DNA from 3 places in the Agrobacterium sp. 22-209-1 genome. Region 3 is predicted to be linked to each of the others. Evidence: predicted binding sites of a transcription regulator. Region 3 holds the regulator's gene; each other region holds the start of a gene.
What was found. The regulator PhoB, encoded in region 3, activates phosphate uptake and scavenging genes when phosphate is short. The targets are predictions, from matches to a motif close to TGTCATNNANCTGTCAT.
Positions count from the first base shown of each region.

Region 1: the regulator PhoB is predicted to act here: its motif matches at 2,357-2,373, upstream of ACQZ48_RS03610 (YdcH family protein).
Region 2: the regulator PhoB is predicted to act here: its motif matches at 1,291-1,307, upstream of ACQZ48_RS20810 (putative 2-aminoethylphosphonate ABC transporter substrate-binding protein).

Region 1 covers NZ_JBNWCH010000001.1:764,783-768,897, forward strand. The annotation lists gene ACQZ48_RS03595 (tetratricopeptide repeat protein) at 1-488, opposite strand, end outside; gene ACQZ48_RS03600 (thiamine phosphate synthase) at 497-1,150, opposite strand; gene ACQZ48_RS03605 (sulfite exporter TauE/SafE family protein) at 1,255-2,019, shown strand; gene ACQZ48_RS03610 (YdcH family protein) at 2,120-2,296, opposite strand; gene ACQZ48_RS03615 (YdcH family protein) at 2,530-2,733, shown strand; gene purE (5-(carboxyamino)imidazole ribonucleotide mutase) at 2,782-3,249, shown strand; gene ACQZ48_RS03625 (5-(carboxyamino)imidazole ribonucleotide synthase) at 3,261-4,115, shown strand, end outside.
Region 2 covers NZ_JBNWCH010000012.1:28,040-32,154, forward strand. The annotation lists gene phnY (phosphonoacetaldehyde dehydrogenase) at 1-1,158, shown strand, start outside; gene ACQZ48_RS20810 (putative 2-aminoethylphosphonate ABC transporter substrate-binding protein) at 1,473-2,495, shown strand; gene ACQZ48_RS20815 (putative 2-aminoethylphosphonate ABC transporter ATP-binding protein) at 2,585-3,760, shown strand; gene ACQZ48_RS20820 (putative 2-aminoethylphosphonate ABC transporter permease subunit) at 3,763-4,115, shown strand, end outside.
Region 3 covers NZ_JBNWCH010000017.1:6,973-11,087, reverse strand. The annotation lists gene pstB (phosphate ABC transporter ATP-binding protein PstB) at 1-763, shown strand, start outside; gene phoU (phosphate signaling complex protein PhoU) at 860-1,585, shown strand; gene phoB (phosphate regulon transcriptional regulator PhoB) at 1,616-2,299, shown strand; gene ACQZ48_RS22795 (GcrA family cell cycle regulator) at 2,679-3,212, opposite strand; gene ACQZ48_RS22790 (aspartate aminotransferase family protein) at 3,644-4,115, shown strand, end outside.

The DNA of each region.
Region 1 (4,115 bases), on a different contig from region 3:
GCGAATTTGAACATGGCGACGGGATCGCCACCCTCAGCCGCCTGCTGGTACCAGAAAGCAGCGGTCTTCTCGTCACGGGCGATGCCCAGACCACGCGACATCATTTCCGCCACCAGCGTCTGGGCAGGTGCGTCACCGTTCTGCGCGCGGTTCAGCGCCTTGTCGAGCGCCTGCACATATTCGCCGCGCTGGAAATGCCCGTAAGCTTCGTCCACCCGGCCCTTGAATTCTTTTTCAGGCGGCAGCGCCGGCAATTCCGCGCCCATGCGCTGATAGACGTTCACCCCCGCAGACGGCTGCAAGTCCTTCTGCTCTTCGGATTGCACCCTGCCCTGACGGGTCGGCTGAGCCTCGTTTTCCAGCTGGCGGGACAGCGCATTGCTTTCGCTCTGCGGCCCGGACTGGGCAAAAGCAACACCCGCCGGCGCGCCGAAAGCGAGCGCCAGCAGTGAAACGGAAAGGCAGAGGTGAACCGAGCGCATGATCATCGCCTGTATCAACCGCCAAACCGTGGCGCTTTTTCGTCAAGCAGGGCGTTGATTTCAGAAACGGCCTGGGCGGCGCCACCGGCATTTTCAAAAACGCCGCTGCGCATGGCCACGAACTCCACCCCGGTTTCGGCCACGGCAACAACCGAGGACACATCGGCGCCACCCATGACGATGGCCGGGATTTCGATCATCGAGGCCCACCATTCGCCGAGCGCCAGGTTTTTGGGATGCGCTTCCGGCTTGATGTCGCCTTCGAGCTTTCCAAAAAACATGTAATCCGGATTGGCCTCGCCCTGCTCCAGCGCCTTATGGCGGTCGTCCGCATTGCCGCCGCCGACGATGAGCTTCGGCGTGAATTTTTCCACGGCCTCCGCAAGCGCCTCGCCATTACCGACCACATGCAGGCCATCCGCCTTCACGCGGCCGGCAATGCGGCTGTCACCGGCGATGAGCGCCGCCGCACCCGCCTTCTGGACGACGGGCACGATCAGTTCGGCGCGTTTCTGGAAAGCGGCGTCATCCAGACCATATTGCGGAATGATGACGGAAGCGACATCACCGCCCCGCAATGCGTTTTCCACCTCTTTAGCCTGCTTTTGCGCATCGTCCGATTGCGGAACGATCAGGACAAGGCGGCAACGGTCTTCAACTAGGGTCATCGATTCGTCCATTTCAGACAGAAGACGCTTGCTGCGCAATCTGCACTCGTTTTCATATGACAAATCCGATAAACCGGACCGGCGAAAGGATCAACCGTCCATCCATGCTCACCGATTTTCATTTTTATCTCGTCGCCATTCCCGCAGTCGTTCTCGTCGGCCTTTCCAAGGGAGGGCTGGGCGGCGCGCTGGCGCTGATGGGCGTTCCTTTGATGGCGCTTGCCGTATCGCCGGTGCAGGCGGCGGCCATCTTTCTGCCGATCCTGATCGTCATGGATATCGTGGCGCTTTTTGCCTGGCGGCACTACAACCACCGGGAAACGCTCCTCATCATGCTGCCGGGGGCTATTGCCGGCATCGCGCTGGGCTGGGCGACCTCAAGCCTCGTTTCCGCAGACGCCATGCGCCTTGTTGTCGCCTCGGTCACGATCCTGTTCGTGCTGCGTTATTTCTATGAAAGCTTCAAAAGCCGCAAGGGCCGGGAAATCCCGGCCAAGCCACAAAGACCGGCGGCTGCGACCCTCTGGTCCGGTCTGTCCGGTTATGCCAGTTTCGTGGCCCATGCGGGCGGCCCGCCCTTCCAGATCTACGTTCTGCCGCTGAAGCTCGATCCAAAGACCTATACCGGCATGAGCGTGCGGTTCTTCGCCATCATGAACGCGATCAAGCTCATTCCCTATTTCGCGCTCGGCGCACTGGACGCCACCAACCTCAAGACATCGGCAAGCCTGTTGCCGGTGGCGATGCTGGCGACGCTTGCCGGCGCCAAGGTGGTGAAATATCTGAAACCCGCGGTGTTTTACCCGCTCATGTACGCCATGGCGCTGATTGCGGCGCTTAAACTGCTGTGGGACGGACTGCCGCTCTAGATTCGGCAATAAAAAGCTCTGGCAGCAGGTTTTCGCCGCCAGAGCTTGAAACGCTCAGACCGTGGCCCTTCATTCATCGAGAGCCGCGGCCTGGCATAAATTAATGTCTCGTCGAGGCCTTGAGCCTCTGCAGTTCATCCTTCAGGCGCAGTTTTCGACGTTTAAGGTCCGCGATCTCTTTGTCGTCAGACGACGGGGAAGCAAGAATACTTTCGAGCTCCTCCTCCAGAGCACCGTGTTTCTTTTCGAGCGATGCAATATGAGCCTGAATGGTCATGCGGCACGTCCTTCCTTTTTGAACCTACCTCCAGCTCTCCATCGCTGGAGTTTCAGGTTTACGACGGCAATGTGACACGGATCGCGCCGCTTGTCGAAGGCGAAATGAAGGCAATAAGTGGGCAATTTGGTCGCAAGGGATAACTTCCCGTTACCGCGATTTGATGATAGAGCCTCGTGAACGATCACATACGCGCCGGAGCCGATCCGGCGGCATAAAATGGGGATGACGAGATGCCCGATCAGGACCAGGCGGACATCAGGCTCACGCTGGCGCGGCTGCGCCAGGAGCATGAGGATTACGACGCGGCGATCAACGCGATGATCCAGACCAGCTGCGATGCGCTGAGAATACAGCGCATGAAAAAAAAGAAGCTGGCCGTCAAGGACAAGATGACCCAGCTTGAAGATCAGGTCATTCCCGATATCATCGCCTGAGCCCGGAGACATTACGTGACAGCAGAAACGCCCCCCGTCGCCATCATCATGGGCAGCCAGTCTGACTGGGAGACCATGAAGAACGCCGCCGATACGCTGGATGCGCTCGACATCGAATATGAAGCCCGCATCATTTCCGCCCACCGCACCCCGGACCGGCTTTATGATTTTGCCAATGGCGCAAAAGACGAGGGTTTCAAAGTCATCATCGCCGGTGCGGGCGGGGCCGCCCACCTGCCCGGCATGACGGCCGCCATGACGCCGCTTCCTGTTTTTGGGGTTCCGGTGCAGTCGAAGACCATGTCCGGTCAGGACAGCCTCTATTCAATCGTGCAGATGCCCGCCGGCATTCCCGTTGGCACGCTTGCCATCGGCAAGGCCGGCGCCATCAACGCCGCCCTTCTGGCCGCTGCGGTCCTGGCGCTCAGCGATGAGGACCTGGCCGACCGGCTGGATGCCTGGCGTGGCCGCCAGTCGGCTGCCGTCGCGGAATATCCGATGGACAGCGCCCAGTGACGAAAAACGTGATGGCAAAGACAGATAATCTGACCATCGGCATCATCGGCGGCGGTCAGCTTGGCCGCATGCTGGCCATGGCTGCAGCCCGCCTCAACCACCGCACCATCGTGCTTGAACCGCAGGCGGATTGTCCGGCAGCGCAAGCCTGCAACGACCAGATCGTCGCGGAGTATGACGACGAAAAGGCGCTTGCGGAACTCGCAAGCCGCTGTGATGTCGTGACCTACGAATTCGAGAACGTGCCTGTCGCGGCAGCCGAAAAGCTCAGCCTCTCCGTTCCCGTCTATCCACCTCCGAAAGCACTCAGCGCCTCACAAGACCGGTTGACGGAAAAACGCTTCCTCAACGGCTGCGGCATCCCGACCGCCGATTTCCGCGCGGTGGACAGCCAGGAAGAGCTGGAGGCCGCATTGGCCACTTTCGGCGGCAAGGGCGTGCTGAAAACCCGCCGCATGGGTTATGACGGCAAGGGCCAGCGTCTCTTCCGGGGTGGCGAAGACCTCGCAGGCGCCTTTGCGGCGCTCGGCGGCGTGCCGCTGATCCTCGAGAGCTTCATTTCCTTCGAGCGGGAAATTTCGCTCATTGCCGCCCGTTTCCAGGACGGCACCGTCACCTGTTACGATCCCGCCGAGAATGTCCATCTGGACGGCATCCTACACACTTCAACCGTTCCGGCAGCGCTCTCCAATGCCGCCAGGGCAGTTGCCGTACAATCGGCGGAAAAGCTTCTGGCAGCGCTCGAATATGTCGGCGTCATCGGCATCGAATTCTTCGTCCTGCCGGATGGTTCGTTGGTCGCCAATGAAATGGCGCCGCGTGTCCACAATACCGGCCACTGGACGGAGGCCGCCTGCGTGATCTCG
Region 2 (4,115 bases), on a different contig from region 3:
CAGGATTCCCTCTATGAGGTCGGACGTGCCTACGATGTCTTGACGCTCTCCGGGCAGATGTGCATTCGCGACGACGGCGAAATCTTTTCCTGCGACCTGACCCCGCACGGCAAAGCCCGCAAGATTTTCACGATGCGCGAGCCCCTGACTGCGATTTCAGCGATCACGCCGTTCAACCATCCTCTCAATATGGTGGCGCACAAGATCGCGCCTGCCATCGCGACGAACAATTGCGTCGTTCTGAAGCCGACCGAACTGACGCCAATGACGGCACTTGTCCTGGCTGATATCCTTTACGAGGCCGGCCTGCCACCGGAGATGCTGTCCGTTGTTACCGGTTGGCCTGTCGATATCGGAATGGAAATGATCACCAATCCCGATTTCGATCTCATCACCTTTACCGGTAGCGTACCCGTCGGCAAACTGATCGCAGCCAATGCCCGTTACAAGCGGCAGGTTCTGGAACTGGGGGGCAACGACCCGCTTATTATTCTCAACGATCTTTCCGACGACGATCTCGCGCGGGCGGCCGACCTTGCCGTCGCCGGTGCGACCAAGAACTCCGGACAAAGGTGTACGGCCGTCAAACGTATCCTGTGCCAGGAAAGTGTTGCGGACCGTTTCGTTCCCCTCGTGCTTGAACGGGCAAAGAGGCTTCGGTTTGGTGATCCGATGGATCGCTCGACCGATCTTGGAACGGTCGTTCACGCCAAGGCAGCTGAGACATTTGAGAAGCGTGTTCACATGGCGGCCGAGCAAGGAGCGGAGGTTCTCTACAATCCCGGCCGTAACGGCGCACTTTTGCCACCGATTGTCCTCGATCATGTCCCGCACTCTTCCGAGCTGGTTATGGAAGAGACATTTGCACCGATCATACCGATTGTCCGGGCCCCCGATGACGACGACGCCCTGATCGCTTTATCGAACTCCACCGCGTTTGGCCTATCTTCTGGCGTCTGCACGAACGATTTCCGTCGAATTCAGAAATATATCGCAGGGCTTAAGGTTGGAACCGTCAATATCTGGGAGGTCCCTGGTTATCGCATCGAGATGTCGCCCTTCGGTGGGATCAAAGATTCCGGAAATGGCTACAAGGAAGGCGTTAGCGAAGCGATGAAGAGCTTCACCAACGTCAAGACCTTCTCTCTTCCCTGGTAAACGCATATATGCCGGTCTTTTGAAAAAGGGGCGCTTTCGCGTCCCTTTTTTTGTAGTTCATCAATCCTGCTATATTTTAAGGCACATAGTATAAATCGTCTAGAAAAGTGATTTATATTTGCGCATGACGAACGTCATATGCCTGTTACATAGGCGTGCATCTCATCGATTCAATTTTGGAAATGATAAGAATAATAAATTTTACTAACTGATGCGTGCGTGCAGAATGGGTACCAGCGGACGGGCCACGGCGGAAAATGCGGTCGTCTCCTGCGATTTTTGGCACATTTCAATTTTCAATGAAGGAACCGGACATGAACAGGCGCACGCATTTTTTCATGGCTTTGGCAGCAGCCACTATGCTTTCCTCTGCTGCACTCGCCCAGACAGAATTGACTGTCTATACTTCAATTGAGGCGGTTGATCTTGATCGATACAAGCAGGCTTTCGAGAAAGCAAATCCTGACATTAAGATAAACTGGGTGCGGGACTCGACCGGCGTCATGACCGCCAAGCTACTCGCCGAGAAGGACAACCCGCAGGCGGATGTCGTCTGGGGTGTGGCTGCGACCTCGCTGCTACTCCTGAAGTCCGAAGGCATGCTTGAAGCCTATCAGCCGAAGGGTGTCGAAGCCCTCGATAAGAAGTTCGTTGATGCCGACACGCCACCTTCATGGGTGGGAATGGACGCTTACGTCGCAGCACTTTGCTACAACACCAAGGAAGGCGAGAAACTTGGTTTGAAGGCACCCGTCAGCTGGGAAGATCTGACCAAACCCGAGTACAAGGGGCACGTGGTCATGCCCAACCCAGCCTCTTCGGGTACCGGCTTCCTGGACGTGTCCGGCTGGATACAGACATTCGGCGAAGAAAAGGCCTGGAGTTACATGGACAAGCTCCATGAAAATATCTCAGCCTACACCCATTCCGGATCCAAGCCCTGCAAGATGGCGGCGTCCGGCGAAACGGTCATCGGCGTATCCTTCGAGTTTCCGGGAGCCAAGGCAAAGGCGGCCGGCGCGCCTATCGACATCATTTTCCCGAAGGAAGGCTCTGGATGGGAGGCTGAAGCGACTGCCATCATCGCGGGCACCTCGAAACTCGAAGCGGCAAAGACCTTGGTCGACTGGTCGATCACCAAGGAAGCCAACGAAATGTACAACGTTGGCTATGCCGTTGTTGCCTATCCGGGCGTTGCAAAGGCGGTCGAATTTCTTCCTGCCGACATTCCGTCTAAAATGATCAAGAACGATTTCGAATGGGCCGCAAACCATCGTGGCGAAATCCTCAAAGAATGGCAGAGACGCTTTGACGCAAAGTCGGAACCGAAGAGCTGATGCGGCGGTAGTCCACTCGGGACCCAGACGGGGTGGCCGGCGGCCACCCGTCAAACGAAAGGCTTGCCTTCTTTGATCGGAGCAACATCATGAGACATGCTTTGGCAGTCGAACCGACACATACGAGTGTACAGCGCCCTGTTCTGGAGGGTGACAGTTTGAGGCCGGAGTATCTGGAAGTTGCCGGCCTGTGGAAACAATATGACGACTTCGTCGCGCTCAGGGATATCTCGCTCCTGATCAGGCAGGGTGAGTTCGTCTGTTTTCTTGGGCCATCCGGCTGCGGCAAGACGACGTTGTTGCGGGCAATCGCAGGGCTGGATCTCCAGTCGCGCGGCTCGATTGTTCAGGCAGGCAAGGATATTTCCACCCTCCCGGCTTCGAAGCGCGATTACGGTATTGTCTTCCAGTCCTACGCGCTGTTTCCAAACCTGACGATCGAAAAAAACATATCCTTCGGATTGGAAAATGCCGGACGTCGCCCCGCAGAGATCGCCGCGCGCGTTTCCGAACTACTGTCGCTTGTGGGGCTTTCAAGCCAGGCAAAAAAATATCCGTCACAGCTTTCCGGCGGTCAGCAGCAGCGTATTGCGCTTGCCCGTGCGATTGCGGTATCGCCTGGCCTTCTGCTGCTGGATGAGCCGCTTTCAGCTCTTGATGCCAAAGTCCGCGTTCACCTGCGCCATGAGATCAAGTCGCTGCAAAGAAAGCTCGGCGTAACGACGATCATGGTAACGCATGACCAGGAGGAAGCCCTGGCAATGGCAGATCGCATCGTAGTGATGAACCACGGCGTGATCGAACAGATCGGGACCCCGACCGAAATCTACCGGCATCCGAAATCCCTCTTCGTCGCCGATTTCATCGGCGAGACAAACCAGTTTGAAGCGCGCGTCGCGACAATAGGTTCGATCGAGATCGGTCGTTCAGAGTTTTCCTGCGATGCCAGTCAAATGGCAATCGGCACGCAAATAACCGCCGTCGTCCGCCCGGTGGATATCATTCCGCATGGCGCGGATGCCCACACCGCGAATGCTGCTGACCGCCCAGTGACACCCCAGAACCTGATTGATGCACAGGTTCTTGATATGGAGTTTCTTGGCATGTTCTGGCGCACGCGCCTGACCGCTCCACGGCTCGGGGAGACTATTCTGGTTGCGGACTTTTCCGTTAATGCGGTGCGTCGCCTCAGGATCGAGGTTGGCGGTGCTATACAGGTCGAAATCCCCCGTGACCGCCTCCTCCTTTATCCGAAAGGAACCTGATAATGTCACTTGTGATGGACGGGATGCCTGCGGGCAGGACACTCAAGCAGGACATTTCGCGAGACGAGTTTGTCAAGCGGGGGCTCATGGTCGTGATTGGCCTCTATCTGATCGTTGCCTTGGCCGCACCCTTGTATGTCATGCTTTCCAAGTCGTTTTCGACGTACCGTTTCGACCTCGGCAGTTTTGAATTCCAGGTCAGTGATGAAAGTGGTTTCAACTGGACCGATCCGACAAGCGCCGCAAAACTGAATGCAGCGACTGGTGCCTTTTCGGGTGCAGACCTCGACACCACCTCCGACGGTCGTCTGGCCGCAACGAAACTTTTTGCCGAATTCAACTTCCGCAGTCCTGT
Region 3 (4,115 bases):
TGAAGTCTCATACAAGATGATCGGCAAGGACGTTTCGGTTTATTACGGCGAAAAGCGTGCGCTCTACGACGTGAACCTGAATGTTCGCGAAAATACGGTGACGGCGCTGATCGGCCCGTCTGGCTGCGGTAAATCCACCTTCCTGCGCACCCTGAACCGCATGAACGACACGATCGACGGTTGCCGGGTGACCGGAAAAATCACGCTCGACACCGACGATATCTACGATCAGGCAATCGATGTCGTGGAATTGCGCGCCCGCGTCGGCATGGTGTTCCAGAAGCCGAACCCTTTCCCGAAGTCGATCTACGAAAACATTTCCTACGGTCCGCGCATCCATGGTCTCGCCCGCAACAAGGCGGATATGGACCAGATCGTCGAGCAGAGCCTGCAGAAGGCCGGCCTCTGGAACGAAGTGAAGGATCGCCTGCAGGAATCCGGCACGGGTCTTTCCGGCGGTCAGCAACAGCGCCTGTGCATCGCCCGCGCGGTTGCCGTCAGCCCGGAAGTGATCCTGATGGACGAACCCTGCTCGGCGCTCGACCCTATCGCGACCGCAAAGGTCGAGGAACTGATCCACGAGCTGCGCACCAATTACACCATCGTCATCGTCACGCACTCCATGCAGCAGGCGGCGCGTGTTTCCCAGCGCACGGCCATGTTCCACCTTGGTCACCTTGTCGAGGAAAACGAAACCGACAAGATGTTCACCAATCCGGACGACCAGCGCACGCAGGATTACATCATGGGCCGCTTCGGCTGATCCCGGCCGGCGCTTTATCGAAACCGAACAAGACTGGTGCCTCTGCCGTGCCCGCTTCCGGGCACGCGCATGCAGGCCAAGCCGGAGGACTAGACCATGACGCAGACAACGACCCATTCGCATATTCTGTCGGCATATGACGACGAACTGAAATTCCTGACGCGCCGTATCGCCGAAATGGGCGGTCTGGCGGAACAGATGTGCGCCGATGCCGTGCGTGCGCTCGTCAACTCCGACGCCGCACTCGCCCAGAAGGTCATTTCCGACGACGCGATCCTCGATCATTCCGAGCGTGAGATCGGCGACAAGGCCATCGTCACCATCGCCAGGCGCCAGCCGATGGCGGCAGACCTTCGCGAGATCATCGGCACGCTACGTATTGCAGCGGACCTCGAACGTGTTGGCGACCTCGGTAAGAATACTGCCAAGCGTGTCATCGCGGTTGCCGGCACCGGCGTGCCGCGCAAGCTCGCCCGTGGCATCGAACACCTCTCGGAACTGGCGCTGGTACAGCTCAAGGAAGTCCTCGACGTCTATTCGACACGTTCGGCGGAGAAGGCAAATGCCATCCGCGAGCGCGACGAAGAAATCGACGCCATGTACACGTCGCTCTTCCGTGAGCTTTTGACCTACATGATGGAAGATCCGCGCAACATCACTACCTGCACGCATCTTCTGTTCTGCGCCAAGAACATCGAGCGTATCGGCGACCACGCCACCAATATCGCCGAGACGATCTATTACATGACCACCGGCAGCCAGCCGGAAGGCGAGCGTCCTAAGGATGACAGTTCCAACACGCTCGGTTCGGTGACCGAGTAACAGACAGGCAGCGGCTTGCGGAGTTAGTATATGGTGCCCAAGATTGCAGTTGTGGAAGATGAGGAAGCGCTGAGCGTGCTGCTTCGTTACAATCTCGAGGCTGAGGGATATGACGTCGACACGATACCCCGTGGAGACGAGGCCGAAATTCGGCTGCAGGAACGTATTCCAGACCTTCTTATCCTGGATTGGATGCTTCCCGGCGTTTCCGGTATCGAACTGTGCCGTCGGCTCAGAATGCGGCCGGAAACCGAACGCCTGCCCATCATCATGCTGACGGCGCGCGGTGAGGAAAGCGAAAGGGTTCGCGGCCTCGCCACCGGCGCCGACGATTATGTCGTCAAGCCGTTCTCGACACCGGAACTCATGGCCCGGGTCAAGGCCATGCTGCGCCGGGCTCGCCCCGAGGTTCTGTCTTCGGTGCTGAAATGCGGCGATATCGAACTGGATCGCGAGACCCATCGCGTTCACCGCAAGAGCCGCGAAGTGCGCCTCGGCCCAACGGAGTTCCGCCTGCTGGAATTCCTGATGACTTCTCCCGGCCGGGTGTTTTCCCGCTCACAATTGCTGGATGGCGTCTGGGGTCACGATATCTATGTGGACGAACGCACCGTCGACGTGCATGTCGGACGTCTGCGCAAGGCGCTCAATTTTTCGCATATGCAAGATGTCATCCGCACCGTGCGCGGCGCCGGATATTCAATGGAAGCCTGAGGAAACCGAAACCGATGGTTTCACTCGGGAAAAATTCCCAAAATTCAGAAGGCCCGCAGCCGGGATGGTGGCGGGCCTTCTGAATTCGAACCTTGCCCAACGCGTGTCCTTGTTGTTTTTGAAGGCAACAGACGGTCTGCTAAGAGTCGGATTGCGCGGTGAAACCAGACAGGAGGGATGGCGCGGCACGTCGCCGACGAACTCAAAGTATTTGCCGCAAGGGCGCGTCGCGATTTTACATCCGCAGAAGGCGGAAGAAGAGGAATTGGGAGCGCCTCTCAAACAGCGTGCGCCCATTCCGGGACCGCCTTGAGTTTTGCCATAAAAAAACGGGCCCGAAGGCCCGTAGTTTTTGAGTGTCGAATGCGTGCCGCAACACTCAAGCTTTGCGACGTTCGCTTACCGGCTGGTAGGCGAGTTTCGCATGGAACTTGCAATAGGGTGAAGATTCCAGCGCTTCACAACCGCAGAAATGGAAATCGTCTTTCAAGGGATCGCCGACCGGCCATTTGCAGGTGCGCTCCGTCAGTTCCGTCAACGTCAGGCGACGGGAAATCGGGGTGACGACGTTTCTGGAAGGAACGTAATCGAGGACTTCCGCGGTCTCGATGCCGATCTCTTCCTGAAGAGCCGTTGCTGCGTTGGAACGGGTCAGAACCCGAGCAGGCGCTGTGCCGACACGGCCCGCGAAATTCGTCGCGCGCGGGGCAGGAGCGGCGGCGCGCTTGGGCGCGGAACGCGCCGAAGTGACCGGGCCGCCGGCCTTGACGCGACCCGGCAGGTTGAGGCGGTGGACCTTGCCGATGACGGCATTACGGCTGACACCGCCCAGCTGCGCTGCTATCTGGCTGGCGCTAAGTCCCTCGGACCACAATTTCTTGAGTTTTTCGACCCGTTCGTCTGTCCAGTTCATGCCGCTTCTCCGCTCGTCGCGTATAATGTCGGCAGAATCCATCTCCGCCTCGCGGGCGTGCCGCGAGCGTGGTTTCTGCCTGATTTTCGGTGACTAGTTCCGCCGCAATGCAGTCTAGTAATTAGCGATTAACCTAGTGCCACGCAGACTCCGTGGCAAGAGTCGTGGGAATCATCTCGAATCGATTTTCCGGTTTTCCCCAACTTGCTGGCGAGTTGAGTCTGAAAGGCAACACCTTGGGCCTCATCCGCCGCCACCTACTAGGGCTTGAGAAGCCCGAGAAACGCGGACTTTTGTTGACATCGGCAGGCGAAGTGACAATAGTGCCCCTGCCGCCGCGAGGCGGCATTTTTGATTTTCAGGCGAGGGATAACCCCGAAAGCCTATTGACAACTGTCTGACAGCGCAACCGCGCAAGGAGTGATACAGCCATGGCCGAAGCCGCCGCGCCATTGTTCGATACGTTTGCAAGAGCCCCCCTGCGCTTCGAGCGAGGCGAGGGCGTCTGGCTGTTCACGGAAAGCGGCGAACGATATCTGGATTTTGCGGCCGGCGTTGCGGTCAATTCACTGGGTCACGCCCACCCGCACCTCGTGGAGGCGATCAAGACCCAGGCCGAGAAGGTCTGGCACGTCTCTAATCTTTATGAAGTGCCGGGCCAGGAAAAGCTTGCAAAGCGCCTGACGGAAGCGACATTCGCAGACAAGGTCTTCTTCACCAATTCCGGCGCGGAAGCGCTGGAATGCGCGATCAAGACGGCGCGCCGTTATCATTATTCCAAGGGGCATCCGGAAAAATTCCGCATCATCACCTTCGAAGGCGCCTTCCACGGCCGCACGCTCGCAACGATCGCCGCCGGCGGCCAGCAGAAATATCTCGAAGGTTTCGGTCCCAAGGTCGAGG